Regions from separate parts of the Acidaminococcus hominis genome, predicted to be linked through region 3. Evidence: riboswitches for the same ligand, from Rfam matches in the RefSeq annotation. Region 3 holds a riboswitch; each other region holds the start of a gene.
The links. A riboswitch is a leader RNA that binds a small molecule or an ion and turns the genes downstream of it on or off. The one in region 3 is predicted to bind S-adenosylmethionine.
Positions count from the first base shown of each region.

Region 1: linked by a shared signal. The riboswitch ahead of LKE88_RS03070 (MetQ/NlpA family ABC transporter substrate-binding protein) and the one ahead of metK (methionine adenosyltransferase) in region 3 are both predicted to bind S-adenosylmethionine.
Region 2: linked by a shared signal. The riboswitch ahead of LKE88_RS03820 (methionine ABC transporter ATP-binding protein) and the one ahead of metK (methionine adenosyltransferase) in region 3 are both predicted to bind S-adenosylmethionine.

Region 1 covers NZ_JAKVMG010000001.1:728,294-738,674, reverse strand. The annotation lists partial or broken gene LKE88_RS13230 (S-layer homology domain-containing protein) at 1-56, shown strand, start outside; gene LKE88_RS13225 (hypothetical protein) at 48-2,087, shown strand; gene LKE88_RS03080 (S-layer homology domain-containing protein) at 1,984-2,604, shown strand; gene LKE88_RS03075 (hypothetical protein) at 2,989-3,210, shown strand; SAM riboswitch class I at 3,991-4,090, shown strand; gene LKE88_RS03070 (MetQ/NlpA family ABC transporter substrate-binding protein) at 4,197-5,027, shown strand; gene LKE88_RS03065 (M20/M25/M40 family metallo-hydrolase) at 5,042-6,376, shown strand; gene LKE88_RS03060 (Fic family protein) at 6,434-7,483, opposite strand; gene LKE88_RS03055 (LysR family transcriptional regulator) at 7,621-8,490, opposite strand; gene LKE88_RS03050 (ABC transporter ATP-binding protein) at 8,602-10,377, shown strand; gene LKE88_RS03045 (ABC transporter ATP-binding protein) at 10,374-10,381, shown strand, end outside.
Region 2 covers NZ_JAKVMG010000001.1:910,499-920,879, forward strand. The annotation lists gene hisD (histidinol dehydrogenase) at 1-1,342, opposite strand, end outside; gene hisG (ATP phosphoribosyltransferase) at 1,343-1,987, opposite strand; gene hisZ (ATP phosphoribosyltransferase regulatory subunit) at 2,000-3,172, opposite strand; gene LKE88_RS03815 (YerC/YecD family TrpR-related protein) at 3,169-3,477, opposite strand; SAM riboswitch class I at 3,701-3,801, shown strand; gene LKE88_RS03820 (methionine ABC transporter ATP-binding protein) at 3,875-4,915, shown strand; gene LKE88_RS03825 (methionine ABC transporter permease) at 4,905-5,567, shown strand; gene LKE88_RS03830 (hypothetical protein) at 5,725-6,177, shown strand; gene LKE88_RS03835 (hypothetical protein) at 6,270-7,361, shown strand; gene LKE88_RS03840 (hypothetical protein) at 7,628-8,224, shown strand; gene mgtA (magnesium-translocating P-type ATPase) at 8,520-10,381, opposite strand, start outside.
Region 3 covers NZ_JAKVMG010000001.1:1,630,749-1,641,129, forward strand. The annotation lists gene def (peptide deformylase) at 1-285, opposite strand, end outside; gene LKE88_RS07265 (hypothetical protein) at 681-2,285, shown strand; gene LKE88_RS07270 (alpha/beta hydrolase) at 2,340-3,296, opposite strand; gene priA (primosomal protein N') at 3,472-5,868, opposite strand; gene metK (methionine adenosyltransferase) at 5,870-7,048, opposite strand; SAM riboswitch class I at 7,100-7,207, opposite strand; gene citC ([citrate (pro-3S)-lyase] ligase) at 7,299-8,345, opposite strand; gene LKE88_RS07290 (DUF362 domain-containing protein) at 8,462-9,583, opposite strand; gene rlmH (23S rRNA (pseudouridine(1915)-N(3))-methyltransferase RlmH) at 9,661-10,143, opposite strand; gene LKE88_RS07300 (S1C family serine protease) at 10,143-10,381, opposite strand, start outside.

The DNA of each region.
Region 1 (10,381 bases), 900 kb from region 3:
GCGTGGCAGCCGGCTCCGCCGATACCGATGCGGTAAACGTAGCCCAGCTGAAAAAAGCCGTAAGTTCCGCTGCTGGTTCTGCCGCCCACTACTATAGCGTAAAGAGCGACGAGCAGGGCGACGGTTCCAACTACAACAACGATGGCGCCAAAGGCCGAAACGCACTGGCAGCCGGCGTAAATGCTTCGGCAAAAGGCTTCGAATCGGTAGCCATTGGCTATGGCACTAAGACCACCGCAGACAACACCGTGGCCATCGGCAACGGCAGCCAGGCTATCGGCAAGCACGGCGTGGCCATCGGCGACGGTGCCACCGCAGGCTCCCCGGACAGCAACTACCTTTTTGGCAACATTGCCATCGGCACCGGAGCCAATTCCGCCGGCGGCGTTGCTATCGGTGATAATTCCAAGGCCGGGAATTACAGCTTGGCAGCTGGCCTCTATTCGGAAGCCGGCGACCGGGCCGCAGCTGCTGGGTATTCCAACAAAGCCACTGGCCAGTGGTCCTCCGCTTTGGGGGTAGGCAACGAAGCCTCGGCCCTTTCCTCTACGGCTGTGGGCAATGGCAACAAGGTGTCCGGCCTCAGCTCCGCCGCAGTAGGCGTGAGCAATAACGTAGCCCAAAATAATACCTTCGTCCTGGGCAGCCGCGTGACCACCACCCAGGCGAACAGCGTGGTCCTTGGAGCTGGTTCCGCCGACCGGGCGGCCACCAGTGAGACCAAGGGGACCATCACCCTTTCCGACGGAACCACCCGGGAATATGGGAACTTTGCAGGCACTAGCCCAACTGGCGTGGTCAGCGTAGGAGCTAAAGACAGTGAACGGCAGATCATCAACGTGGCAGCCGGAAAGATCAGCGCCGACAGCACCGATGCCGTCAACGGCAGCCAGCTCTACAGCCTGGCCAACGAAGTGGGCAAAAACGCAGACGCCATCAAGACCATTAACACCCAGATTACCAACGTCACCGCCGAAGCCGGTAAGCACACCACCGTAAAGGCCGGGGCTAACAAGAACCTGACCGTCACCGAAGGCACCAATGCTGCCGGCGGCAAGGAATATACTGTGGACCTTTCCGAAAATCTCAATATTGGTGGGCCGGGCAAAGACGGCAAGGACGGTACGGACGGCCATATGGGCATCGACGGCAAGGACGGCATCTCCGTCAAGGGCGACAAAGGCGAAGTGGGCATTAACGGCAACGATGGCATTTCCATCAAAGGCGCAGACGGCAAGGACGCAGTGGCCATTAACGGCAAAGATGGGGTCGGCCATATCGGTCTCACCGGACCTGCCGGGACCAACGGCAAGGATGGCACCAATGCCGTGGATATTTCCGTGAAGAACGGCTATAACGGCCAGGACGGCACAAGCGGCGCTGCCGGAGTAGACGGCAAGGACGGTATTACCCGCATCGTTTACGAAGACAAAACTGGAGAACATCAGGTAGCCACCCTGGACGACGGCATGAAGTACGGCGGCGATACCGGAGATGTCATCGCCAAGAAGCTGAACAACCAGGTGAACGTTATCGGCGGTATTACGGACCAGGGAAAACTCACCGCCGCAGATAATATCGGCGTGGTCTCTGACGGCAAAGACAACCTAAAGGTGCGGCTGGCCAAAGACCTGACAGGTATCACCTCCATCAGCAATGGAGGCAATACCACCATTACCCTGGGCGATAACGAAGTGAACGTGAACAACGCCAAAATCACCAATGTGAAGAACGGAGACATTTCCGAAGGGTCCAAAGATGTGGTAAACGGCGGCCAGGTCTATAATGTAACGCGGAATTTAGAACAAAAAATAGACAATTCCGCAGCACAGCTGGGCAGCCGCATCAACAAACTGGGCGACCAGGTAGAACGGGTAGGAGCTGGCGCAGCAGCTCTGGCCGCACTCCATCCCCAGGACTTTGACCCCGATGACAAATGGGACTTTGCAAGCCGGCTATGGCAATTACAAAGGAGCCAATGCAGTGGCCGTAGGCGCCTTCTATCGCCCCACCGAAGACGTGATGTTCTCCGTAGGCGGTTCCTTCGCTGGAGGAGAAAACCTGGTGAACGCCGGCGTCACCTTTAAACTGGGCCAGCACAACCACGTCACCCGTTCCCGGATAGCCCTGGCCAAAGACGTACTGGAGCTGAAGCAGCTGGTAGCCAAGCAAAGCGCCATAATCCAGCAGCTCATGGCCGGACAAACCCCAGCAAGCCCCGCAGCCCAGAACGTTGACTTCCCCGATGTACCTAAAGACCATTGGGCTTATACCTACGTGAAGACCTTGGCCGACAGAGGCTACCTGAAAGGCTATCCGGACGGCGAATTTAAAGGTAACCGTACGATGACTCGTTATGAATACGCAGCCATCATCTATAGAGCCCTGCAAAACGGCGCCCCTGTAGATGGCAATATGGGCCGCTCTTTGGGTGAATTTGGCCCCGAAATCCAAAAAGTCGCAGAAGCCGACCACTTCCGGGTAGACCGGGTTTCCGGCAAAGACAACGACCGGCATAAAATCGAACGCCTCCGGGTCAACGACCAAGACGACAAAGCCCAGCACGTATTCCGGGACGTGTACGGCAGCCAGATTAAAAAATAGAGAAAAAGCTAAGTCAAGTAAGAAAACAAACCCCACGAAAGCGTCAGTTGTTCGAAAGAATAACTGACGCTTTTTCACAGGGGGCTGGCGGGTTGTTGCGGCCAATGGACCTGAAGTGATGTGGTGCCGGGAATCCCCGCTCAGTCAGCCACTAGCGTGGCTGCCAGCTCCCCCCTAGTGGTTCGCGGCTAGCTGCGCAGCTACGTCCTACGGACTTGCTTTGCAGGCCGCTATCACAGGGGACGCATTAGCCGGCCCGCCTTTGGACCCATGTTATGGCGGACCGGATGCGTCTCCCAAAGGTTGGAGCCTTTAAATGGACGTGCGGTCAGCGGGGATGGGGGGATGAAAACAAAAATTGCTTCAAGTTGTTGAGGAATCAAGATGGAATATATGGCAGAACAGGAACCCCAACCAGGTCCTGCTTTAGAACCAGGGCAGGACCGACCTTCCCCTTCTCCAGTGCGTGCCGAGCAACGCACTGGTAAGTGGAAGGCAATGTGGCGCAAGCGCCACAAAAACATGGATGCGGACGTGCTGGTCGATAGTAGTGGAGATTTGAAAGCTAATGTAGTAATAACCGCTATACTATTGATTAATAAATGACCAGTGGGGGGTTAGTATGCCTTCTGCAAACGTTGCGGTCGTGTCCAAACAGCGATACGGGTATTCCAAAAGCTGTTTGGTGTATGCGAGCCATGTGATAGCTGCCTGTGAATCTAGTCTGCAAGACGAAGATGAACAGCTAGCAGCGAACTACTGAGAAGGTGTCGCATTTTCCTTTAAAGCCCCCTTCAAGCGTTGCGGTCACGTCCAAACAGCGTCACAGGTATTCTAGAAGCTGTTTGGTACACGTGCCCCATGTGATAGCCGTCCAAGAAGCAAGTCCGTAAGGACGCTGCTGATTGGAACACGGCGAACCACTAAGGAGGTGGCAGCCAAAGGCTGACGGAGGAAGTTTACTCGGTTTTTCGCGGCCCTTGGCCGCGATTTGCCTTCTCTTTACCTGTTCGCTATGCGAACAGGTAAAGGGGAAGGAAGGCATTGCCGAAGGCAATGCCAGGATGGGGTTCAAAACCAAGATACCTGTACTACACTCGTTGAGAACGTCGACCAAAAATCCGGTACAGAGTTTTCTACAGCTAGAGATTGCTTTACGTTCGAGATTTTGACCTAGTTGGACTACCGTCCTTCATGCACTAGCCCCAAAAGGGGATAGCATTTTCCTTTTCAGGGAAAATGCCGCAACCGGCAATAGGGGGATTCCCGGCACCAGCACACTTCAGGTACATTGGCCGCACCAACTGGTCCGATGTGTTTCCCTCCCTCCAAAACCCTGTTGACAAATATCCCCTCTTTATAGTATGATTTCTTCATAAACTGAATACTTCATCCAGAGCAGCGGAGGGAATTGGCCCTATGAAGCTGCGGCAACCCCCGGAAGGGAAGGTGCCAAATCCAACGGGAACAACCTGAAAGATGAAACCGCACAAAGGCAGCGTCATCTTTTCAGATGACGTTTTTTTCATACCTTCACGCTAGAAAAAACTGTTCTGGTTAAGTCATTCAAAAAAAGAAAGGAAGAGATGTGTATGAAACTGAAAAAAGTATTGCTGGGACTGGTTTCCGTCCTGGCAGCAGCCAGCCTGCTCACCGGCTGCGGCAACGACAAAACCGCCGACAAGTCTGCGGCACCAGCCGAAAAGAAGACCATTACCGTGGGCATTACCCCCGGCGACTCCGAACAAATCATGGAAGTAGTAAAGAAGGAAGCTGCCAAACAGGGCCTGAACGTAGAAGTCAAAGTCTTCTCCGACTTCGTGACCCCCGACCAGGCACTGGCCAGCAAAGAACTGGACCTGAACTCCTACCAGCATGAACCCTTCCTGGTGGCCTTCAACAAAAAGAGCGGCACCAACCTGGTGAGCATCGGCAAGACCTACCTGGCTCCCCTGCGTCTGTACTCCACCAAAATCAAGAACATCAACGAACTGAAAGATGGGGACAAAATTGGCATTCCCAACGATCCCTCTAACGGCGGCCGTGCCATCCTGATGCTCAGCAAACTGGGGCTGATCAAAGTAAACCCCAACGTAGCAGCTACCAGCCTGACCGTCAACGACATTACCGACAACCCCAAGCACCTGCAAATCATCGAACTGGAAGCAGCCCAGCTGCCCCGTTCCCTGGATGATACCGCAGCCAGCATGGTCAACGCCGGTTACGCCAACTCCGCCGGCCTGTCCCAGGACCTGGCCATTGCCAAAGAAGACAATACCAGCCCCTATGTGAACATCATCGCCGCCCGGGCAGAAGACAAGGATAACCCCACCTACCAAAAATTCGTGAAGATTTTCCAAAGCCCGGCTGTCAAAGAATATATCGAACAAAACTGCAAGGGCAACTTGATCCCTGCATGGTGAGAAGGTGCTGAAAAGTGAGTTTGACCCAAGAAGATGAAAAACTGGCTGCGCATTTGCAGGCCATGATTCGCTGTGCCACCGTGTCCAACTCCGACGTGAACAAGGTGGATTGGCAGGAATTTGAAAAACTCCATGCCTTGTTTGAAAAGTTTTACCCCCATATTTACCAGCTCATGGAACTGGACAAAGTGGGGCAGGCCGGTCTCCAATTCCATTTGAAAGGAACCGGCAGCGGCAAGCAGCCCCTGCTGCTCATGAGCCACCAGGACGTGGTGGAAATCGGCGACCGGAGCCAATGGAAATTTGACCCCTTCTCCGGGGATATTATTGACGGCTGCGTCTGCGGCCGGGGTACCACCGACTGCAAGCACCTGCTGCTGTCCGAGCTGGAAGCCGTGGAAAACCTCCTGGCCCAAGGCTGGCGCCCGGATTACGACTTGTACCTGAGCCTGGGCTACGCAGAAGAAGTGTATCTGGAAAACGATACCGACGCTGCCCAGCGCCTGGCCGAAAACCTGGAGAAAAAAGGCATCCGCATTGGCACCATCTTTGATGAAGGCGGCTTTATCCAGCCGGAAAAAGATGGCTGGCTGTCCGCCCGCATTGGCCTGGGCGAAAAAACTGCCGTGAACTACGAAATCTACAAAGATTCCCCCGGCGGCCACTCCAGCAAGCCCGGTGCAGGAACGGCCCTGGGCGCAGTGGCCAAAGCCATTGTGAACATCGAAACCCATCCCTTCCCGTACCGCTTGACCCCTCTGGCCAAGGACCAGCTGATTGCCAGCGCACCCCTGCAGCCCGAAGGCATCAAAGAAATCTACGCCGACCCTGAAGGACGCTGGGAGGACCTGTGCGCCCTGGCCAAGCAGAATCCGGCCCTGGACGCCTTGCTCCATACCACCATTGCCTTCACCATGGCTTCTGCCAGCACCCAGCCCAACGTGCTGCCCTCCCATGCTGCAGCCGGCTTCAGCGTCCGGGTGCTTCAGGGCGATATCGTGGAATCCGTCCAGAAATACTTTACCCAGTTCCTGCCGGAAGGAGTCAAGATTAAGCACATTTCTGGCCTGACCCCCACGCCAACCTCCACCCCGGACAGCCACGCCTTCCGGCTTACCGAGAAGATTCTCCACGAAATGTATGGAGAAAAAGTCCTGATGATCCCCGTTCTCATGCTGGGTGCCACCGACACCCGGTACTACCGGAACGTATCCCAGGACGTGCTCCGCTTCTCCGCCCACAAGAAAGACGCCCGGTGGGGCGAAGCCCATCAGGTCAACGAAAAAATCCCCATGGACGCTCTGCGCCCCAGCGTGGAATTCTTCGAAAAACTGTTGAAACTGTATTAAGAACTAAAAATCGCCCTGCAAAATCAATTGGTTTTGCAAGGCGATTTTTTAATTTCCCTACCCTTTATGCACATACCCCGTATTGCGCCCTTGGCCTACCTTGATGAGCAACCCCGACTGCAGCAGCTGGGACAGGGTCCGTTCCACGGTAATCTTGCTGATGTCCGGACAGCGGGTCATAATCTCTTTCTTGGTGATGATGCCCACGGTCTGGTCCAGCAGCGCCTTGATGCGCTCCGTCTTGGACAGCTTTTTGGCTCCCAAATACTCCACCCGGCTCTCAAACTCCCGGTACGCCTTGAGAATAGCTCCCAGCAAGTAACTGCAAAACGGTGCATAGGTGTTCTGGTTGTCGTGCCAGCCCGTGGAACTGGCCTGGAGCGCTTCGTAATACGTTTCCTTGGAATTTTCGATAATCATCTCCAGGCTGATATACTTGCCCACAATATACCCCGCTTTGTACAGCAGCAGGGTAGTGAGCAGCCGGCTCATCCGACCGTTGCCATCATTAAACGGGTGAATGCACAGAAAATCCAGCACAAATAGGGGAATCAGCAGCAACCGGTCGATTTTTTCCTCCTGCCAGGCCTGGTTGAAACTGGCGCACAAGGCTTCCAGGGCTTCTGCCGTCTGAAAAGCAGGAACCGGGACAAACCGCGTACGCTGCTTTCCTGCCGCATCCGTTTCTGCAATCATATTGTCCGCGTCCTTATAACTGCCCCCTTGACTGCTTCCTGAAAAAGAATATAAATCCCGGTGCAGCTGCAAGATGACCCGTGGAGACAGAGAAATGTAGGGGTAACTCTCGTGGATGGTGGCAAGCACTTCCCGGTAGCCAGCAATCTCCTGCTCCGAACGATTGTGGGGCTCCGCCTTGTGGCTCACCAGCTCCTTCAGCCGCTGGTCACTGGTGAAAATACCCTCAATCCGGTTGGAAGCTCCGGTGCTTTGGATTAGGGCCACTTCAGCCAGAGGTTGCAGTTCATCTCTGTTTGCTTCAAGAAATAAATCCTGCCGCCCTTTGCACTCGTGAATGGCCGTCAGCTGCTGCAGCAGTTCCAGCGACAATAGCTTTTGCACCATCGCCTCGTAGGCAAAATCCCGCATTCCAACACCTCCCTGGAAATTTTTCTACATCATTTTAACAATAAATGATGTAGAAAACAAGCAGGTGATGCAAGAAACCTAAATAAGCACAACCAGCGTTCCCGTATAGGCTTTTCTTCCTATGCGGGAACGCCTTTTCATTCCCCGCTTTTCCCTTTAAACTCTCCCCAAAACGCCTTTTCCGCTTCCCCCAGCTTCCGTCCTTTTTTCCGCACCAGGCACACCTGGCTTACCAGCTGGGGCTCGTTCACGGTCCGCCGGGGCAGCTCCGGTGCCAGGTCCAGCAACGACTCGGGGACCAGGGCAATGCCCAGCCCGGAGGCCGCCCACTGGAGGCAGGTCCGGGCGTCGTCGCAGAGGCACCGGAAGGAGAGGGACGCCCCCCAGCGGTCCCCCAGGTCCCGGAGAATGGCTTCCCACCGCCGGTACACCAATAGCGGCCGCCCCGCCAGCTCCTTCAGGGTCAGGGTGTCAGGCAGGCCGTAGAGCATGGTGGCTGACCCCGCCGCCGCAAAGGCTTCCTGGGTCAGTACCGTCCGTTCCAATCCGGCAGCAGGGAAGGGGGTGCGGATTAGGGCCAGCTCAATTTTTTCCTTATCCAGAGCCTCCAGGAGCCCATACGTATTGGCCTCATACACCTGGAAGGGCACGTCCGGGTGCTCCAGGGTAAAGTGGGTCAGACCCTTGAGGAATTTTTCCCCAGTCCCGGAGGAGATGATTCCCAGCCGCAGACTACCCTTGTTTCCCGCCTGAAAACTCCGCATATCGCTTTGGGCTGCCTGCTGCAGCTCCAGTATCTTTTGGGCGTAGTCGTACAGCACCTTTCCGGCTTCGGTGAGCCGAATCTGCCGGGCTCCCCGTTCCAGCAGTTTTACCCCGCATTCCTTCTCCAGATTCTTGATTTGCAGGGACACCGGAGGCTGGGACAGGTTCAGCCGCCGGGCACCCCCGGAAATGGTGCCTTCCTGGACCACCGCCGCAAAACAAATCAGCTGTTCTGAATTCATAGCGCTTCCTCCTATATAGAAATTAAATAGATATACACAGATGATATATAAATTATATACCATCTCCCGTGCTATGATAAGTACAGAAATTGATGAGGGGTGAAGAAAATGTTGAAAACCTTATGGCCCTATTTTAAGGGGTATGAAAAAGAGTGCGTGCTGGCACCGCTCTTTAAATTATTGGAAGCCTTGATGAGCCTATTGGTGCCGCTGGTGGTGGCGGACATCATCGACAAAGGCATTGTGGGCGGCAATACCCACTACATTTGGCTGTGCTTCTGGCTGATGCTGGGACTGGCCGTTTTGGAAGTGGGCTTCTCCTTTACCGCCCAGTGGTACGCTGCCAAAGGTGCCGTGGGCTTTACCACCAGCCTGCGCCAAGCCCTGTTCGACCACATCCAGGCGCTGTCCTATACCGAGCTGGACACCCTGGGCACGGACACCCTGATTACCCGGATGACCAGCGACATGAACCAGGTCCAGACCGGTCTCAACCTGGCCCTGCGCCTGCTGCTCCGGTCCCCCTTCGTGGTGTTTGGCTCCATGGTCATGGCCTTCACCATTGATGTGCGCTGCGCCCTGATTTTCGTGGTGGCCATTCCCATCCTTAGCGCTGTGGTGCTGGGCATTATGATCAAGAGCATTCCGCTTTTCACCAAAGCCCAGCAGGCCCTGGACCGGCTCCTGGGGACCACCCGGGAAAACCTCACCGGCGTCCGGGTAATCCGGGCCTTCTGTAAGGAAAAGGACGAAGTCAAGGAATTTGATGAAAAAAACGAATTTCTGACCCATATGAACGAAACCGTAGGGAAACTTTCCGCCCTGATGAACCCGGCCACCTACCTGCTGGTGAACCTGGCTACCGTGGTCCTGATTCGGGAAGGCGCCCTGCGGGTGAACCTGGGCGGCCTGGCCCAGGGCGATGTAGTAGCCCTTTACAACTACATGGCCCAGATGATCATCGAGCTGGTAAAACTGGCAGCCCTGATCATTACCATCAATAAATCCATTGCCTGCGCTGAGCGGCTGGAATCCGTCATGCAGGTAAAGCCCGGCATGGACTTCCCCAAAGCGGGTGTGCAGCTAACCAAGCCCCAGGCAGGAGTACCCGAAGTAGCCTTCCGGCACGTGTCCTTTGCCTATGCAGGCTCCGGCGCCGAAGCCGTTACCAATATAGACTTTGCCGCCCAGCCCGGTGAGACCATCGGCATCATCGGCGGTACTGGCAGCGGCAAATCCACCGTGGTGAACCTGATTCCCCGGTTCTACGACGCCACCTCCGGTATTGTGGAAATCGCCGGCAAGAACGTCAAAGATTACGCAGAAGGCGCCTTGCATGAACGCATCGGCGTGGTGCCCCAGCGGGCTACCCTGTTTGAGGGCAGCATCCGGGACAACCTGAAATGGGGCAAGGAAGACGCCACCGACGAGGAACTGTGGCAGGCCATAGATACTGCCCAGGCCCATGAGGTAGTGGAGGGTAAGCCCGGCCAGTTGGACTACCAGCTGGAGCAGAACGGCCGGAACCTGTCCGGCGGCCAGAAACAGCGGCTGACCATTGCCCGGGCCCTGGTGCGGAAGCCGGATATCCTGATTCTGGATGACTCCGCCAGCGCCCTGGACTTTGTCACCGACCTGAAACTGCGGCAGGCCATCAAAAAGCTGGAAGGCAATATGACCGTATTCATCGTGTCCCAGCGCACCAGCAGCGTCCGCTACGCCGACCAGATTCTGGTGCTCAGCGACGGCAAACTGGTGGGCAAGGGGACCCACGACCAGCTTATGCAGAACTGTGAAGTATATCAGGAAATCTATTATTCCCAGTACCCGGAAGAACGGCCTAAAGACCGGCCTTTGGTACTGGATGACGAGGAGGCAGCATTATGACGGA
Region 2 (10,381 bases), 720 kb from region 3:
GTTTTTCCTTTCTGATGCGGATGGCATTGGCGTGTGCCTGGAGCCCTTCGGCTTCGGCCATGGCAATAATGTCATCGGCGGCTTCAGAAAGCGCTTCCTTGGTATAGGAAATGATGCTGGTCTTTTTCATGAAGGTTTCCACATTCAGTACCGAATAGAATCTGGCAGTGCCGCCGGTGGGCAGAATGTGGTTGGGGCCGGCATAGTAGTCGCCCAGGGGTTCCGGAGAGTAGGCTCCCAGGAAGATGGCGCCGGCGTTGCGGATATAGGGTACCAGGGCAAAGGGTTCCTTGGTGTTGATTTCCATGTGTTCCGGGGCGGACAGGTTAGCCATTTCCACCACGGTTTCCATATCCTTGGCCAGGATGATCTTGCCTTGGGCGGCCAGGGACTGGGCGGCAATTTCCCGCCGGGGCAGCCGGGCCAGCTGGACTTCCACTTCTTCGGCTACCTGATTAGCCAGCTTTTCATCGTCGGTAATCAGGATGGCGCAGGCCAGGGGGTCGTGTTCGGCCTGGCTCAGCAGGTCCGCAGCCAGGTATTGGTAGTCGGCGGTTTTGTCGGCTACAATCAGGATTTCACTGGGGCCAGCCAGCATGTCGATATCCACGTGGCCGTAGACGGCTTTCTTGGCCAGGGTCACGAAGATGTTCCCAGGGCCGGTAATTTTTTCCACCTTGGGCACGGTTTCCGTCCCAAAGGCCAGGGCCGCTACTGCCTGGGCGCCGCCCATTTTGTAGATTTCGGTGATGCCGATGGCTTTGGCGGTGGCCAGTACGTAGGGGTTCATTTTCCCATCCCGGCCAGCCGGGGCTGCCATGACAATCCGGGGCACGCCGGCTACCTTGGCAGGAACGGCGTTCATAATCACGGAGGAAGGATAGGCTGCGGTGCCGCCGGGCACGTAGATGCCCACGGAGTCCACCGGGGTCATTTTCTGGCCCAGGAAGGAGCCATAGGCCCGGGGGGTCAGCCAGGTTTTGGGCAGCTGTTCTTCGTGGAACTTGCGCACGTTGGCAATGGCCCGGTTGATGGCACCCATGGTCTTGGGGTCCACGGCCTTTTCGGCTTCGGCAAATTCGGCTTCGCTGACCTTGATTGTCTCAGGATTCAAGTCCGCCCCATCCAGCATTTTGGTGTAGGCGAACAGCTTGGCGTCCCCTTCCTTGCGGATGTCGTTTACGATCATATCCACTTCTTCTGCCGCCGTAAGAGGCCGGCCAAAGAGTTTTTCTACGGCAGCCTTGACTTTCGGGGACAGTTCTACTTCATCAAAGGATTTCTTTTCCAGTAAACGGCTGATCTCGGCCGCAGTGCTTTTTCTTTCATCCAATACTTTCATTTATTCTTCCTCCTTGAGTACGGTTTCCAGGTCTTCCACCAGTTTCTTGATCCGGTCATACTGCATTTTGAAGCTGACCTTATTGGCAATGAGCCGGGCGGAGCTGGGGTACACGGTAGCAATTTCCTTCAGTTTGTTTTCCCGGAGGGTGCGGCCGGTTTCGACAATATCCACAATCAGTTCGCTAAGGCCCACAATGGGGGCCAGCTCGATGGAGCCGTTGAGCTTGACGATTTCCATCTGCATGCCCAGCTTTTCGAAAAACTCGGAGGCAGAATGGGGGTATTTGGTGGCCACCCGCATATGGGCGTAGTCGGTCAGGTTGGGCAGCTGCTTGGCTTCGGGCACGGCCATCATCAAATGGCAGGCGCCGTAGCCCATATCCAGCAGTTCGTAGATATCTTTTTGTTCTTCCCGCAGCACGTCCTTGCCGATGATGCCGATATCGGCGGCCCCGTATTCCACGTAGGTGGGCAAGTCCACGGTTTTCACGATGATGAATTTTACTTTGGTTTCTTCATTGGTAATCACCAGTTTCCGGGAATTTTCCACCACGTTTTCGGCGGCGTAGCCTACCTTGGCCAGCAAGTCCACGGATTTGGCAAACAGTTTGCCCTTGGGCAATGCAATCGTTAAATAGTCCATTTCACAGCTCTCCTATCGTACGTATGCTACAGCTTCGCAGCGGTTAGCTGCACAGGCCTTGTCCGCTTCTTCCGGGGTCAGGGCGTCGGTGGCAACCTTCACGTTCTTGCCGTCTGCGCGCAGGGACATGGCTTTGGCAATGGCCTGCTGCTGATGACCGGGGGCCCAGGCTACGTAAATATCCCATTTGGATTCCTGGTTGAACTTGCCTTCCCGCTGGAGGCTGAGGATGATCCGGTCGATGCCCATGGCAAAGCCCGTGGCCGGTGCCGGAGCCCCGAAGTTCTCCATCATCTTGTCGTAGCGGCCGCCGCCGCAGATATTGAAACCGATATGGGGCGCATAAGCCTCAAACACCATGCCGGTATAGTAATCAAAGTCACGAATCAGGGACAGGTCAAAGGACAGGTAGTCCCCTACGCCGTAGGCGGAAGCCAGTTGGTAGATGGCTTTCAGGTTCCGCAGGGCTTCCTTGCTCTTTTCATTGGAAACCTGGCGTTCCAGCTGGTCCAAAAGGTCCACGCCGCCCTGGAGGTAGAGCAGCTCCCGGAACAGTTCCTTCACGGGCTTGCGGATGTAGGAATCCGCAGCTTCCTTCAGGCCCACGGCGTTGTGGCTCAGCACCATGTGCTTGACAAATTCGGCCCGGGTGCCGGTAAGCTCCGCTTCTTCCATGAGCCCTGCCAAAAAGCCGCTGTGGCCGACGCTCAGGAGAAAATCCGTCAGGCCGGCGGCCCTCAGGCTGCTGACGGCCAGGGCCAGGACTTCGGCGTCCGCCATGGGAGCCGCTGCCCCGATGAGCTCGATGCCTGCCTGGCTGAATTCGCATTGGCGGCCGGCCTGGGTCTGTTCGTGGCGGAACACGTTGGCAATGTAGAACAGCCGTTTGATGCCCTTGTCAGCCTTGAGCCGGGTGGCTACCATCCGGGCCAGCGGGGTGGTCATTTCCGTGCGCAGGATCATGGTGCGGCTTTCCCGGTCCATGAACTTCATGCTTTCTTCCGTAATGCCGGCGCCGCTTAGGGCAAAGGTGTCTGCGTATTCAAAGGTGGGGGTAATGGCTTCGTCATAGCCCCAGGACAGAAAATTGTCTGCAATCTGGTCCTCCATTTTCCGCTTCAGCCGGGCTTCTCCCGGCAGGATATCTTTGGTTCCATAGGGAATTCTCAAAATGTTAGTACTCATGCGTTTTCTTCTCCTTTGGTAATACGGGGAATGACGGTTTGGTAGCCGCCTGCCCCATAGTTTAAACAGCGATTAACCCGGGAAACGGTGGTGCTGCTGGCGCCCGTATCCTTGACAATCTTGGCATAATTTTCGCCGCGATGAAGACGCACCGCCACTTCCAGCCGCTGGCCCAGGGCCTTGAGCTCGTTGGGGGTGCAGATGTCTTCCAGGAAGGCCAGGCACATTTCCTTGTTCTCCAGGGTGAGGAACGCGTCAGCCAGCTGCAGAAGTTCTTTTTTGTTGTAACCTGCTTGAATAATCATGTTGGTACCCCTTTCTAGGTGTTTCCAGGTTTGGTTTATGAAATGGACCGAATGCCGATCTCGCTTTACCTCTTTACTGATTTAGTACTTTACTCCGATGAAGTAATAAAGTCAAGTATTTTTTCTAGTTTTTACCAAACTTTGACATTTTTCCACTTTGGAGGCTTTTTTTGCCAAAACACATTGACAAACTGTACATAACAGAGTATCATTTATCCACACGGATTCATCAAGAGTAACGGAGGGACTGGCCCGATGATGTTACGGCAACCATCACTTTGTGAACGGTGCTAAGTCCATCAGGTGCAGCCTGAAAGATGAAGATGATTAAGCCAAACGCATTCCTCTTCATATTGAGTGAAGAGGTTTTTTTATTGTATGGAGGTGGACATATTTTATGATAGAGCTGCAGCACATTGACAAGATCTATCACACGAGCTCCGGGGACCTGCACGCCCTGAAAGATATCAACTTGTCTATTAATGAAGGTGAAATTTTCGGCATCATCGGTTTGTCCGGGGCCGGCAAAAGCACCCTGGTCCGCTGCATCAACCGGCTGGAGGAACCCACCAGCGGCAAGGTGATTGTGGACGGCCAGGACATTACGGCCATGAGCCCGGTGGAACTGCGGAAAGCCCGGCAGAACATCGGCATGATTTTCCAGCATTTTAACCTGCTGAGCAGCCGGACCGTTTACGGCAACATTGCCTTCCCCCTGGAAATCCAAGGGCTGGACAAGGCTGCCATCAAAAAGAAGGTGGATCCCCTGCTGGAACTGGTGGGCCTCACCGACCGGGCGGACCATTATCCGTCCCAGCTGTCCGGCGGCCAGAAGCAGCGGGTAGGCATTGCCCGGGCCCTGTCTTCCGACCCTACGGTGCTGCTGTGCGATGAAGCCACCTCCGCCCTGGACCCCCAAACCACGGAATCCATTCTGGACCTGCTCCGGAACATCAACAAGCGGCTGCACATTACCATCGTGATGATTACCCACCAGATGAATGTGGTGAAGGAAATCTGCGACCGGGTTGCCGTTATTGAAAACGGGGAAATCATTGAAGAAGGCACCATGTTCGACCTGTTCACCAATCCCCAGAAGGCCACCACCAAGGAATTTGTGGCCAGCATCCAGCACAACGACCTGCCGGATTTCGTAAAACAGATGAACATCCAAAAGGTCTACCAGCCGGGAAACAAGGCGCTGGTCAGCTTGTCCTTTATTGGGGAAAGCGCCGGAGAACCGGTGATTTCCGTGCTGATCAAGCAGTTTGATATTGACGTGAACATCCTCACCGCCAACATTGAAAGCCTCCAGAACACCCCCTACGGGACGCTGCTGGTAGAGCTGGAAGGCGACGAGGTGCATATGAAGGAGGCCCTGGATTATCTCCAGGCCAAGCAGCAATTGAAGGTGGAGGTAATTGGCTATGTCTCCTAATATGATGAATCTGCTAATCAAGGCTCTGGGGGAAACCTGCTACATGGTGGTGGTTTCCGCCGCTCTGGCTACGTTGTTTGGGATTCCTTTGGGGGTTATCCTGACGGTGACCGGCAAGGGCCATATTATGGAAAACAAAGTGGTGAACCGGATTTTGGGCGCCATTGTCAACGCCACCCGTTCCACGCCTTTTATCATTTTGATGGTTGCCATTATTCCCCTGACCCGTATTATTGTCGGGTCTTCTATCGGGACCACCGCAGCCATTGTGCCCCTGACCATTTCCTGCACTCCGTTTATTTCCCGGATTATTGAGTCCTCCCTTTTGGAAGTGGACCACGGGGTTATTGAAGCAGCCCTGTCTGTAGGGGCCTCTCCCCTGCAAATCATCTGGAAGGTGCTGCTGCCGGAAGCCATGCACTCCATCGTGCTGGGGATTACCCTGGCCATCATCAGCCTGATCGGCAGCTCGGCTATGGCCGGCGCCCTGGGCGGCGGCGGTCTGGGGGACCTGGCCATCCGCTACGGGTATCAGCGGTTCCAGGCCGACACCATGCTGGCCACGGTTATCGTGCTGATTGCCCTGGTGCAGTTGGTGCAGTCCTGCGGCAACCGGTTCTCCAGCAAGCTGAACAAGAATAAAATTAAATAAGGATTGTAAGTAGGGATTTTTGGTGCACCAGCTGCGGCTGGTGCATTTTTTTGTGTTCCCCCTGCTCCCTTTTGGCAGCGATAAATCCCAGGAATTTTCTTGCAATTCTATGCTATAATAAAAATACACCTTATTCACATTTGAGGAGGCGAGACTTATGAAGAAATTCTTTTTGGTGCTGATGCTGCTGTGCTCGTTTGCAGTGCCGGGCTTTGCCAATTCCTTTGACCAGCAGCCCCAGCGCTTTGTCTGCGTGGATACGTCCCAAAAGGGCAGACGGTATGTGGACCTGGATTCGGTACAGGTGGTCCAGTACGCTCCCCCGGCCTACCAGCTTTCGGTGGTCACCTACACTTTGGACTATGTAAACCACAGCGGCTTCCAATACACCCAGCTGTACACCTACAATTACAAGGACCAGACCATGAAGCTGACCTTCAAGGCTGCCCTGCCCTGCGATGAGGAAGGCAAACTGTTAAACCAGGCCCCTGGCAAGGTGGACGGCACGGCCCTGGACATTCTGCCCTACAGTCAGGGCTACTACGTGGGAAACCTGATTTTCCACAAAGCCTACAATATGTATTTCAGCAAGAATTTCCCCGGAGCGTAAGGCCGGGACAAAGCGTTTTGCCAAATCTCTTGGTAAAACGCTTTTTTTCATGCTATACTAGGTTTTGACCATAATGAAAGGAGCGCAAACCCTTGGCGCTATTCCATAGAAAACGGCCTACCCGGCCCCAGCCCGTTGCTTTTGGGCAGGCCCGGCGGAAGCCTCCCAAGAAAAATCATTCCACCCTGTATTTTCTGCTGCTGACGGCCCTGGTGATTCTGGGGGTCATGGCCTACAACTACCGGGCGGACATCAAGATGCACATTATGCACTACAAGCCCCAGCCGGTGAAGACGGTAACCATTGCCAACACCAATCTGAACCTCCAGGAAATCAACACGCCGGAGCTGACCAGCTACGATGTGGACAAGATTCTCAGCTTCCACTACCGGGACGAGGTATTCTACCTGGCCCTGCGCAGCCAGGACGGGGAAAGCACCCATATTGACGCCTTTGACGTGAAAAACGGCAGCTTGTTCGCCCACCGTTCCTTCGGGGAAGACGGGGTGTTCACCATCCACGAAAAGATGATTCTCAGCGTCAACGTGGGCAGCAAAGGGGAAGTCTACTACGTGCGCAATGGCATCCATACCCTGAAGGACGGCAACGACATCATCAGCCTGAAGGGCAGCACCACTGCCACCCGGGTGGCCCTGCTCCCCGGAGACCAGCAGGCCTACCTGTACGGCAACGACAACTTTACCCTGGCGGATATCCATGACGGGTCCTTTGACAACAACCACCCGGCCTTCCTCCACAACCGGGCGAAGCCCTTTGCCGGGGGCCTGACCCTGGTGCGGATTGCCCCGGACGGCACGGTGTTTGGGGGCGGCCGGATCAAGACCAACGACTTTAATATCGTGGCCTCCTTCTCCCCCCAGGGCAAGCAGCTGCAAACCTACGGCAGCTACATCCAGACGGACAAGGATTCCATCTACAACCTGGTGGACCTGGCGGTACTGGACCATTACGTGGTGGTCATTGACGGCTTCACACTGAAGATTTGGAACCGTGACGGCCATTATTTGGGGGCGTTCAACAGTTCCAAGCTGCTGGATAACAACCTGAACTGCGCCAAGCTTACTGCCATGGACAGCAAAACCCTGGGTATCCTGGCCTACGTACGGAATCCCCAGACCAAGCTGATTGATATCAAGCTGTTTACTTTGCAGTTTCCCAATTGAAGAAGCGCTGAAAAGCGGTGTGAAAAAGCCTTGCGGACGCAAAAACGTCGGCAAGGCTTTTTGTGTGGGGACGGCTGGGTTGTGGGCTCTCGGGGTCTGCTTGGCTGTGAACCCCAGCCTTCACTCCCCACTCTCCTTTTTCCCAATAAAGGAATTTTCTCTCCTTTGTTGAATACCATAAGCATACGACTTTCGCTGGCTCCTCTGTTTTAGGCTGCTGGCGCTCTCTAGGCTACGCAAGTGCTCCCAAGTAAAGGAGGTTTTTCATGCGCAAATTTTTAGCGATTTTGTTCCTACTCTGTACCGTGAGTCTGGGGTTTGTTCCCCTGCCGGTTTGTTCTGCTGCCGGGGCTGCTGCGCCGGAATTGGTGCAGCTGACGGATATGTCTTTTCCTGAGTTTTTTCAGCTGCTAGAGGCTCACAGTGCGGCAAAGGGTACGGGGCTTACATTTGACAAACCGCCTGCTGAGCCCATTCCGGGGAAGCTGTACGACGCCTATGTTTTTGGGGCTGTGCGGAAGGGAGTTCCCGGCCAGCACGGGGTCTTCATCACAGCCTATGCCAACAAGGCCGGGTATGTTTCCAAGGTGGCCCTTGCGGTCCCTGTCAGCAATGGGGAAGCGCTTCAGGACGCCTACGCTGCGGAATATGCCCTATTGGGCGTAGTGGGTATCGAAGACACCAAGGCCAAGAGGCTCATGGGGTACCTGAAGGCCCGCCGGGTGCCCTTTGAGGTGGCGGTCTGGAACCATTGGGCGCAGCGCAACCTGGTCATTTCCCACGGTCCCGCGTCCATCTCGGACAAGGTATTTTATATTCGCCTGACGGCCTACGATAAAACTTTTCCGTCAGAAAACCGCTGACCACCAGTCTTCTTAACGCAAAAATGCCTTGTGAACGCAATTACCGCTCACAAGGCATTTTTTTCAGGCTGGCTATTTCCAGCCCACGCGGCCCCGCTCACCAGGAGGGGGGTCTTCTTGTTTTTTCAGGCACGATCGGTCAGTCATGACGCGGCGCTTTCGGAGTCAGGTTCCAGCAGACAATCTGCATAACGCAGACGACCACCGCAATGGCTCCCATGCCCAGCCAAAAAATCGGTTCAATATGCAGCATGGCGCTCCCCTCCCTTCTTCCAGGCTGTCTATAGGCTAAGCACTACAGCAGGGTGCCGTAATGCCGGATATACGCTTTCTTTACGCTGGTGGCCAGCAGCATATAGGCAATGACCACCAGGGCCAGGAAGTAGAAGTACTTTCCCGGCAGGGGCACGAAACCCAGGTCCCGGGCGATTCCCGTAAAGGGCAGAGCCGTCAGCACGGCAATGTCGGCGCAGGTGAGCGTGGTCAGGGTAGCCGACGCATGACTTTGCAGGAAGGGAATCTTGGGGGTGCGGATCATGTGGATAACCAGGGTCTGGGTCCACATGGATTCCACAAACCAGCCGGCCTGGAACATGGCTTCGTAGGCGTCCCGGACGGTGAGGCCGGCCATGGGGCCGGAGGTAAGCATCGCCGTAGTGGGAATCTGGTTGTAGGTCAGGCCGCCGGACACAAACTGGGGACAAATCACAAAGTACAGCACCAGATAGGTAATCCAGTCGAACACCGAACTGGTGGGCCCCATCCAGATCATGAAGCTGCCAATGGTGGAAGCGTCCCAGTTCCGGGGCACCTTGAGGAATTCCTCGTCCACGTTGTCCCAGGGAATGGCGATGCAGGAGATTTCGTACATCAGGTTCAAGATGATTAATTGCAGACTCATCATGGGCAGGAAGGGCAAAAGGGCACTGGCTGCCAGGACGGAGAACATGTTCCCGAAGTTGGAGGAGGCGGTCATCTTGATGTACTTGATCATGTTGGCGTAGGTCTTCCGGCCTTCCACAATCCCCTGCTCCAGCACCATAAGGCTCTTTTCCAGCAGGATGATGTCGGCGGATTCCTTGGCAATATCCACGGCGCTGTCCACGGAAATGCCAATATCGGCAATCTTCAGAGCCGGGGCGTCGTTGATGCCGTCCCCCATAAAGCCCACGGTATGACCGGCGGCCTGGAGGGCTTCCACTACCCGGGCTTTCTGGTCCGGGGACAGTTTGGCAAAGACGGTGGTGGTTTCGGCTTCCTTCTGGAGGGTGGCGTCGTCCATGTGTTCCAGGTCACTGCCCAGGAGGATGTGGTCCACCGGCAGGCCCACCTGGCGGCAGATGCACCGGGTGGTCTTTTCGTTATCCCCGGTGAGCACCTTGGTGGAAACCCCGTGGTCCTTCAGGGCCTTGATGGCGGCCATGGCGGTATCCTTAGGCGGATCCAGGAAGGCCAGGTAGCCCATGAAGATCATGTCCGTTTCGTCCTTGGCCCCAAAGGCGCCTACCGGAGAGGGGTCGTTCTTCCGGGCCAGGCCGATAACCCGCATGCCTTCGTCGTTGAGCCGGTCAGCCACGGCCAGGATGGTTTTGCGCAATTCGTCGGTCATGGGCACGTCTTCCGCGCCCTGCTCGGTATATTTGCAGATGGAAAGCATTTCTTCCACGGCCCCTTTGGTAATCATCCGGGTGCTGTGGTCGTGGCCCATTACCAGCACCGACAGGCGCCGGCGGGAGAAGTCAAAGGGAATCTCGTCCACCTTGGTGTAGGTTTCGGACAGGTCCTGGAGCTTGGGGTCTTCGGTTTCTTCCCGCTCCGTCCGGGCGATGATGGCCCGGTCCATAAAGTTCTTGTAGCCGGTCTGGAAGTAGCTGTTCAGGTACGCATAACGCAGCACCCGCTGGCTGGGCTTGCCAAAGGCATCCAGGTGGTATTCCAGGGCTACCCGGTCCTGGGTCAGGGTCCCTGTCTTATCCGTACACAGCACGTCCATGGCTCCAAAGCTCTGGATGGAGTTCAGGCTTTTCACCACGGTCTTTTTCTCGCTCATGGAAACGGCGCCCTTGGCCAGGCAGGTGGTAACAATCATGGGCAGCATTTCCGGGGTCAGGCCCACGGCTACGGAAATCCCAAACAGGAAGGCGTTGAGCCAGTCCC
Region 3 (10,381 bases):
GGTGGGTACACTCAGGCAGCCTTCCTCGTCCACTTCTTCCCCCACGGGGTCAGACAGTACCGGGTTCACAAACTCCCGAATGCCATAGCCATCTCCAGCATCAATGACCACAATGCGCTTGCCCAGACCAATCTGGGGAGCTGCCAGACCGCAGCCGTTGGCCCGGTACATGGTTTCCGCCATGTCCTTCATGAGCTTGGCCAATTTTTTATCAAAACGGGTAACCGGAGCTGCCTTTTCCCGCAGGATGGGCGCCCCAACTTTTACAATATTATAGATTGCCATATGCATCGCTCCTATATCTTTTATTACCATTTTACCGTTAACCTATATTATACCATTGAATGGCAAAAAATCACCAGCCCACAGCCCGGTTTCTCCAGGAATCTGGGAAATTTCCGAAAAATTGCCCTATACGTAAAGTTTTAGAGATGATTTTTCCAAAAATCCCTTAAAAAGAAGGGTTTTCAAGGGTGCGCATAGAATATATAAAATAACAAGGAAAATATTCAGCACCCGTACTGTGAAAAGCAGCTGCAAGCTAGGCTGCTGCGTCACAGCTCTCCCCGCCCGAGGTTCTGCAGCTGCAGGCTCGGGCTAAGGCCGCCTGCCCAAGGATGAGGCAGGGCCCCATCAAGGTCTGACTGGCCGCCCGCCGTCAGACAGAAAAGGAGGGCACCATGGAAATGCAAAACGGACTGCCCTGGCTCCAGGGCCCCAGCCTATTCAATTTCATAAAAGAACATTTGACTCCCCAGGGCTTCTTTACCCTGAAAAACCTACCGGATACGGCGCCGGATTCCCTGTCCGCCGGGATGTTTCCCCTGCCGGGCATGAAAGACCTGTACCTGCTGGACGACGAGGCGGAAGCCGGGGAGTCCGGGGAAGCACTGTACCTGGACATCTACCAGGCTCTCCAGCGCTACAAGAAGAAACCCAGCCCGGAAGCAGCCCTCAGCCTGTACCAGCGGGTTACCCACGCCCCCTGCATCTTGTATTTCGATAAGCTCAGCCGGCGGGTCACCCACCTGCGCTACTCCCCCAGCCTGTGGAAGCTGACCAAAACCTGGCTGTACCAAGCCACGGACCGGGAAGCGGTAAAATTCGCGGTGATTGCTGCCGGAGCCTTTTTAAAGAACAAACGGGGCAAACCGGAAGCAGAAGCCCTGAAACAGGATCTGCTGCTTTTGGCCCGCTGCGAGGAGTTCACCAAATTTGTCCTCCAGGCCCTGGAGGACAGTGACAGCCTGGACCAGGACGACCTGCGGGTCCTGCTGCTTCACACCACGGGCTGGGGCCGGGTCTGTGCCATCAAGCATTTCCACTTCACCACCCGGGCCTCCCAGGAATGGCTGCTGATGAAGGGGCTGAAGCTCACCGTCCACGACCCCAGTCTGCCCTTATGGGTGCTGGAACATCTGGACCTGGAAAAGTTCCTGGACCAAAAGAGCCTGTCCCACCCCCTGTTTTTGGGGATTACCCGGCTCCTGGCAGATTACTTCCAGTACCTGCTGGAATGCATCCAGGAAGACCTGCTGCCCCAGGAAAACAAGGTGGACCTGTTTACCCTGCTGCCCAAGTATTTTTCCCAGGCGGCGGACCATTACCTGGATATTGCCGTAGCCTCCTCCCTGGTAGCTATGGCGGCAGCCATCCAGTACATGCTCCAGAAAAAGTTCTACTTTGCCCTGTCGGCCATCCAGTGCCAAATCCTTTTGGATTCCCTTAACGCCCTGTTAAGCTCCGTGGACTGGCGGCCCAAGATTTTGGCAGCCCTTCTCACCCCGGAAGGCGAAGCCAACCTGCCGGTCATCGAAATGGCCGCCATCCTGGACATTGATATCCAGCCGGAACTTTGGCGGCTGCTCAAAGAGCAGCCCAGCCTGACCACCCTGTACCGGCCCCTGCTGTGGCAGGCCAATGACCAGGATGTGAAAGACGTGCTGGCCTTTGCCCGGCTCCATCTGGACGACTACCTAAAAGGAAAGGGCCAGCTGGCAGATATGCTCCATCCCCTGGAATACTTCCCAGGACAGGGGGAAGACCTGCTGGAACGGAGCCTGACCAGCGGCAGCAGTGCCAACCGGTCCGATGCCCTGGACGTATTGGAATCCTGGTCGGACGGCCAAAAACCCCTGTCGGAGAAAATGCGCCAGGCCCTGTCCAAGGTCCAGAATCTCAGCAACACGCCACTGACCCGGCTGCGGATTGATAGCCTGCTCCAGGGAAAGGAACTGAACCTGGATGGAATCCGGAAAGCCCTGGAAAGCGGCTGTACTACCTAGAAAACTCCGTATAGAAAAAGGGAACTGCCCAGGCAGTTCCCTTTTTTTGTGCAATTACAATCCTTTCAGCGTCCGGTTAAAGAATTCCAGCACCACTTCCATTACTTCCGGCTGGTACCAGTACACGCCCCCGTGGGCGGCGCCGGTAACCACGTACCGGGTGGAATCGATGCCCTTCTCTACCAGGGCCTTATGGAGGATTTCCGTCTGGCTGGGCGATACCACCACATCCTTATCCCCGTGCATCAACAGGAACGGCGGGGTCTTGGAGGAAATGTAGGTAATGGGGTTGGCGGCTTCTGCCTTTTTCAGGTCGGAAGACACATTCCCTGCATGGCCGGTAAAAACGGAAGAACCGTTAAGCCACAGGTTTTCCGTAGCCCCGTCCGAAGCGTGGAGCTTCTGTACGGCTTCCGAATAGTCTGCCCCAATCTTGGTCAGGTCGGACAGGCCATATTCGTCAAAAACGGCCTGGACATCACTGGACTGGTTCAGGTATTCCCCCTTGTCGAATTGCTTGGTGCCGTTGGTGGTACCGGCAATGGCCACCAAATAGCCGCCGGCACTGCCGCCCCACAGACCGATATGTTTGCTGTCCACATTATACTGGGCAGCGTGGGCTCGAAGGAAGCGGACCGCCGCCTTCACATCTTCCAGGGGTTGGGGCATTTGGGCCGTAGGAGCCACCCGGTAGTTGATGCTGGCCACCACGTAGCCGTTTTCGGCCAGTTCCACCCGGCGGCTGAGCATATTATCCTTGTTGGCGTTGATAAAACCGCCCCCGGTGACAAAAATAACTGCCGGCAGAGGCGTTTTGGGGTTCTTGGGACGAATGATGTCCATAGTAAGGGGTACGTTCTCGTAGCCCCGGCTGGGCACCTGGGCGTAAACTACCCCGGAAGTATAGGTCATTTCCGGTTTGCTCAGCTGCAAATCAATCCGGCCGCTGCCGCTTTTGTCGGCAGCCGGGGTGATTTTCCCCTGGGCAATATATTCTTTGACAGTTGTCATGGTTCCCTCCTGACTTTGGACAGCGGTTTTACCGGGGGCCGCAGTCACCGGGGAAGCCGGTGCCGCATAGGCAGCGGCAGACAGCGCCGTCAGGCAGGCGCCCAGGGCTAAAGCCGTACGAATTTTTTTCATGGGAGTTGCTCCTTCCATAAAATAGAATGAAGTAATACTTTTACTATATCACGCTGATGGGATCCACGTCAAAAGACAGGCTGGGCTGGGCCCAAAATTCCGATTGGCGCAGCCATTCCTTTACGGGCTCCATTTTATGACTTTTTAGCAGGATGTTGATTCGATAAATTCCTTTTACCATAGGCACAATGGCAGGGAAGGGGCCCAGGATTTCTACTTCCGCCTGGGTTTCCAACTGCCAGGCCTCCAGATTGTTCACCACCCGCTGGGCAGTGGAAAAGGCCGTTTCCATTTCCTTGTGCTGGACGGTAATCTTCAGCATCTTGGTAAAGGGCGGATAATTCAGCTCCTGCCGCTGGTCCAGTTCATGCTTGGCAAAGCCTTCATAGTCCTGCTTGGCTGCCAGCTGGAGAATGGGATTTTCCGCATCGTAGGCCTGAAACACCACCTGGCCAGGTTTGTCCCCCCGGCCGGCCCGGCCCGCAGCCTGGGTCAGCAGGGCAAAACAACGCTCCCCGCTGCGAAAGTCCGGCAGGTTCAGGGCTGCATCAGCGCTAAGGATGCCCACCAGGGTCACATTGGGAATGTCGTGGCCCTTGGCCACCATCTGGGTGCCCAAAAGCACGTTGTACTCCTGCTTGCCAAAGGCCCTGAGAATCCGCTCGTGGGCAAATTTGGCTGAGGTGGAATCCTGGTCCATGCGAATGGGATGCACCCCCGGACACAGCTCCTGGATTTCCATTTCGGCCTTTTCCGTGCCGGTGCCAAAGAACTTGATCCGCTTGCTGCCGCAGTTGGGGCAGGTGTGGGGCACGGGCATGGTATAGCCGCAGTAATGGCATTTCAGCAGCTGGTCCTTGGCGTGGTACACCAGGGAAACGGCGCAGTGGGGACAGGTAATGGCCTCCCCGCAATCCCGGCACAGCACAAAGGTGGAGAAGCCCCGGCGGTTTAGCAGCACAATGGCCTGCTCCCCATGCTGGACGGTCTGCTCCAGTTTTTCCCGGAGTTCTCCCGAAAGTACGGACCGGTTCCCCTGCTGCAGCTCCGCCCGCATGTCCACAATGGATACCTGGGGCAGGCGGCTGCCGCTTTTGGCCCGCTGGGTCAACCGCAGCCGGGTATATTTCCCCTTCCGGGCGTAATAATAGGATTCCAGGTCCGGGGTGGCCGAGCCCAAAAGCACCGGCACCTTCCGGTAATGTGCCCGGTACTGGGCCACCAGCCGAGCATGATAGCTGGGCCGGGTTTCCTGTTTGTAGGTACCTTCGTGTTCCTCGTCGATGATAATCAGGCCCAAATTTTCAAAGGGGCAGAACACCGCTGAGCGGACCCCAATCAGCACCCGTGCCTGGCCGGAGCGCATTCTCTCCCACACGTCCGCCCGCTCATTGGCGGACAGCTTGCTGTGGGCCACGGCCACATGGTCCGAGAACCAGGCCTTAAAACGCCGCACGATCTGCCCGGTCAGGGCAATTTCCGGCACCAGTACCATCACCTGCTGCCCGGCCCGGACGGCCCGGTCGGTCAGCCGCAGGTAGACTTCCGTCTTGCCGCTGCCGGTGATGCCTTCCAGAAGAAAGGTCTGGGGCTCCTTTTCCGTTCTGGCCCGGTCCACCGCTTCCACCGCAGCCTGCTGCTCCGGAGTCAGCTGCAAATTTTCCCGGGGTGCCTCCAGATGCTCGTAGCTGTCCCGCAGCACCCGGCGCTGCCCTTCCTCCAGATAGCCCAAAAGCACCAGAGCGTGGATTACATCGTTGGAGATGCCCTTGGCTTGCAGTTCGTGGCTGGTCAGCACGGTCTTTTCCGGTAATAGGGAAAGGGCGGCCTGCCGGCTTTTACCCCGGATCAGGCCGTCCTTTAGGGCCTGGCGCCCTGCGGCAGTGCTTTGCAGGGTACGTTCGGTCTTTTCCCGCAGCTTGTATTTGGTTGCGAAGGACAGGCTCACTGCCCCTTTGGTGATCAGTCCCTTCAGGGCATTTTCCCCTCCGTCCAGGCGGCAGATTTCCTTCCGGGACCGGCCGCCCCGAAGCAGCAGATAATCGTAGAACTCCTGCTCCGGTTTGGTCAATTCTCCGGCAAAATCCGGTTCCGGCTGGTAACGGCCGGTGACGGCCACACTGCTCTTGCCTGGAATAAACAGGCGCAGGGCTTCCGCCAAGGTACAGAGATAGTACTGGGACAGCCAATGGGCCGTGGCCAGCATCTCCTGATCAAACCAGGGCGCCGTGCCCAACACATCGGCAATGGCCTTCAGGTCCAGGGAAAGGTCCGGCTCCCGGTCCTCCTCCACAATAAAGCCTTCCAGCATTTGTGAGCCAAAAGGCACCACTACCCGCCAGCCTTCGTCCAGAAAGTCCATGCTTTCCGGCACCCGGTAGGTGAACTGCCGGAACATATTCTTTACCGGCAAATTAATGGCAACCTTTGCATACTTCATTTTAATGCAGAGCCTTTTTCAAAACATCTACCTTGTCCAGATGTTCCCAAGGCAGGTCCACATCCGTCCGGCCAAAGTGGCCATAGGCTGCGGTCTGGCGGTAGATGGGTCTTCTCAAATCCAGGCTCTTGATGATGCCGGCCGGGGTCAGGGAGAAGTTCTTTCTGATCAGTTCCACGATTTCTTCTTCCGGAATGGCATTGGTGCCAAAGGTGTTGACCGCGATGGAAACCGGGCGGGCTACGCCGATGGCATAGGCCAGCTGGATTTCACATTTCTTGGCCAAACCGGCAGCCACCACGTTCTTGGCCACGTAGCGGGCTGCGTAGGCAGCACTCCGGTCCACCTTTGTGGGATCCTTGCCGGAGAAGGCGCCGCCCCCATGACGAGCCATGCCGCCGTAGGTATCCACGATGATTTTCCGTCCCGTCAGGCCGGAGTCCCCCTGGGGACCGCCGATCACAAAACGGCCGGTGGGGTTGATGTGGTAAATGGTCTTTTCGTCCAGCAATTCTGCCGGAACCACCGGTTTGATAACGTATTCCAAAATGTCCTTGCGCAGCTGTTCCATGGAAACCTTTTCGCTGTGCTGGGCAGAAACTACGATGGTATCCACCCGGACCGGCTTGTCGTCATCATATTCCACGGTAACCTGGGTCTTGCCATCCGGCCGCAGATAATCCAGGATTCCCTGTTTCCGGACCTGGGCCAGCCGGTAAGCCAGCTTATGGGCCAGGGAAATGGGCAGGGGCATATATTCCGGAGTTTCGTCCGTGGCATAGCCGAACATCATGCCCTGATCGCCGGCGCCGATTTTTTCATCGTCGTCCTGGTTGCCGCCCTTGGCTTCGTCGGATTCATCCACGCCCATGGCAATATCCGGGGACTGTTCGTCGATGGACAGCAGCACCCCGCAGGTAGCTCCGTCAAAGCCGTATTTGGCACGGTCATAGCCGATGTCCATTACGGTCTGCCGGGCAATTTTGGCAATATCCACATAGCAGCTGGTGGAAATTTCCCCTACCACATGGATTTGGCCAGTGGCTACCAGGGTTTCACAAGCAACCCGGGCATTGGGGTCCTGGGCGATGATGGCATCCAGGACTGCGTCGGAAATCTGGTCGGCAATCTTATCAGGATGGCCTTCCGTTACAGATTCAGATGTAAAAAACTTTTTCATAGTTCCTCCTTGAGTAAAAAAAATACTCCCCATTGAGAGAGAGTATATAGGCTCTCATCTCACAATCGAAAAACCGCATTGTAGGATTTAGCACCGTTGGCTTACGCCATGGTTGCTGTGGGTTCATTGGGCCATTCCCTCCGCCACTCTTGATGAGCAATATGTAGTTTGCAATAAAACATTATATACAACTGTATCAAAAAAAGCAATAGTCAACCCAGCCTTCCCGGAGAAAGGCCGGGGCTGCCTTTTAGTAATGGACCACATTCTTGCCGGCCCGGATTTTGTCCACCACCGGCTGGCCTTCCTCACTGCGCAGGTAGTTCCAGGTAGTCTCCGGCACCAGGGCCTTCACTTCGTCCCAGTTGCCCTGCTGGATATCCCGGCGCACGGTAGAAGCACTGACCACAATGCCGTTTTGGGTTTTCCGGGGCACAATGACGCAGCCAATCCCCGCTTCCGGCAGCCGTTTGGCCATGACCTGGTTGTAGAGCCCGGTCACCAGGCTGGTGGGTTCCTCCCCTACGTAGCGGGCGGTAATGCCCATGCGGGCAGCAATTTTCGTGAAAATGGCCAGGTCCAGGTTGGCGTGGCTCAGGATTACCGCTTCCTCATCCTTTTGGAAGTAGCTGGGGAAGGTGTTCTGGCTGATGATGTAGGGACCGCTGTCGTGGTAGCGGATATTCTTCAAATGGGCCGTGCCTTCCATAATCAGGCGCTTGCGCACCGTATAGGGAAAGAAGCTGGCGTCCTCGCTGACCATGAACAAGTGCACCAGGTCATTTTCCTGGGCGGCCTTTTCCACCAGGTACTGGTGTCCCAGGGTAAAGGGGTTGGCGTTCATCACCACGGCTGCCACCCGGGGTGCTTCCACCTTGCTTTGGGCCAGCTGGTCCAGGTAGTGGGCAAAGCCATCGTGCTTATTTTCCATAAATACCACCTGGTCTTCCACCCGGGCAATTTCGTAAAAGCCCAGGTCCCCGAAGAACTTGGCGGACGAACATTTGGTGTACAGGAACAGGTGGGTATGGCCCTGTTCAAACTGGCGCTGGACCAGATGGGAAACGATTTCGTTCATCAGGCCTTCCCCCTGATGGTGGTGATCCACCGCCATGCAGCGCAGGGTATTTCCAAAGCAGCTGCCGGTGGCTACGGCGTGGTAATCCTGGTCAAACATGACACAGGTATAATCCAAATTGGCATCCCGGCGGATTCCTTCCTGCTCCAGCAGTGCATTCACTTGGGCATTGGTGCGGGTGTCAGAAGGGTACACCGGAGAAATTACATAATCAGACATAAGCTCCTCCGTACGTTCTAGAATGGTTCCATTATAACACAAAGGAGAGGGCCCCCTAAAGGGCACCCTCTCCAATCTGACACTCAACTTTTCTTATGTACCGTAAAAGGAAACAGTTACATCCGGACCAGTTCGTATTCCCGGGTGCCCAGGCCTATCTTCACGCCATGTTCCAGCGTGGTTTCCCAGTCCACCAGGGGGTTGCTGTCCAGGAAATGGTCGTGGTGCTCCTCCCAGCCCTTTTCGGCCAGGTGGTCGGACAGCTGGCTGTTGGGCAGGGGCGGCATCTTCTGGCAGGCATCGGCGCAGGCCTGATCCACGGCAATGGGATCGGTGGAAGCAAAAATGCCGATGTTGGGCAGAATGGGTGCGTCATTTTCCCCGTGGCAGTCGCAGTTGGGGGAAATGTCCATAACAAAGTTGATGAAGAAGCTGGGCCGGCCGTGGAGCACAGCCAGGGTGTACTCAGCCATTTTCCGATCCAGCAGCTCGTTGGCATCCCACTGTACCGTTTGGATGGCGTCAAAGCTGCAAGCCCCAATGCAGCGGCCGCAGCCTACGCACAGGTCTTCGTGAATAAACGCTTTGTTGTCAATGTACTCAATGGCGTCAGAACCGCATTCGCTGGCACAGTGCCGGCAGCCCCGGCACAGCTCCGGGTCCACCTTGGGAGTACCGGAGGAATGCTGTTCCATTTTCCCGGCCCGGCTGCCGCAGCCCATGCCGATATTCTTGATGGCGCCGCCAAAGCCGGTAGATTCATGACCCTTGAAGTGGGCCAGGCTGACCACAATGTCCGCATCCATAATGGCCCGGCCAATTTTGGCCTTTTTGATGTATTCCCCATTGGGTACGGGAACTTCCACTTCATCGGTGCCCCGCAGGCCGTCCCCGATGATGACCTGGCAGCCCGTGGTGGTAGGATTGTAGCCGTTTAAGGCGGCACATTCCAGATGGTCCAGGGCGTTTTTCCGGCTGCCCGGATACAGGGTGTTGCAGTCTGTCAGGAAGGGTTTGCCGCCCCATTCCTTGATTAGGTCCGTAACCGCCTTGACATACTGGGGCCGGATGGTGGCCAGGTTGCCCAATTCGCCAAAATGCATCTTCACAGCCGTATATTTGCCTTCGAAGTCAATGCTGTTCATTTTGGCCACTTTGCACAGCCGCTGGAGTTTGGTCAGCATGCTGGTACCCACTGGGCAGCGAAAATCCGTAAAATACACTTTTGCTTTTTCCATGAATGAATAACTCCCCTCGGTGCTTTGTCCTCAAACGGGACAGGTGCCCTGTACCTGATAAAATAGAGTAAAACCGCTTAATGGTGGTACTTTTCGTTGCGCAGAATCTTGAAGGCCCGGTAGATCTGCTCCAGCAGAAGAACCCGGATCATCTGGTGGGTGAAGGTCAGGGGTGAAAAGCTCCAGCGGAAATCCGCCCGCCGGCGCAGGTCATCCGTATAGCCAAAGGGGCCTCCAATGACAAAGGTCAGATGGCTGACCCCCTCCACCATCCAGCGGTCCAGCTTCTCCGCCAGCTGGGGAGAGGAAATTTCCTTTCCCTTCAGATCCAACAGCACCACATAGCTGTGGTCGTCAATCAGCTTCAGGACGCGCTCCGTCTCTTTTTGCAGTACCTGCTGCTCGGCAGCCGGAGAGGCGTTTTCTGGCATTTTTTCTTCCGGAATGCATTTGATTTCCAGCTGGCAATAGGCCCCCAGCCGTTTCACAAATTCCGCCTCTGCGCTGCGCAGATAGTCTTCTTTTAATTTGCCCACACAGGCAATGGTAATCTTCAGCATCAGTTATTGCTGTCCTGCTGGGGCATTTCTGTTAAGGTTACGTTCTTATCCACTTCCGTATCGCCCCGCAAGATGGTGACAGGAACCGTCTGCCCTACCTGGCACTTGTTCAAAGCGTCCCGAAGAGCAGCCACCGAATCAACCTTAGTCCCATTGAATTTGGTAATGATATCATTCGGGCGAATGCCTCCCTGATAGGCTGGACCATTTTGAAACAATTTGGCTACAAACAGCCCTC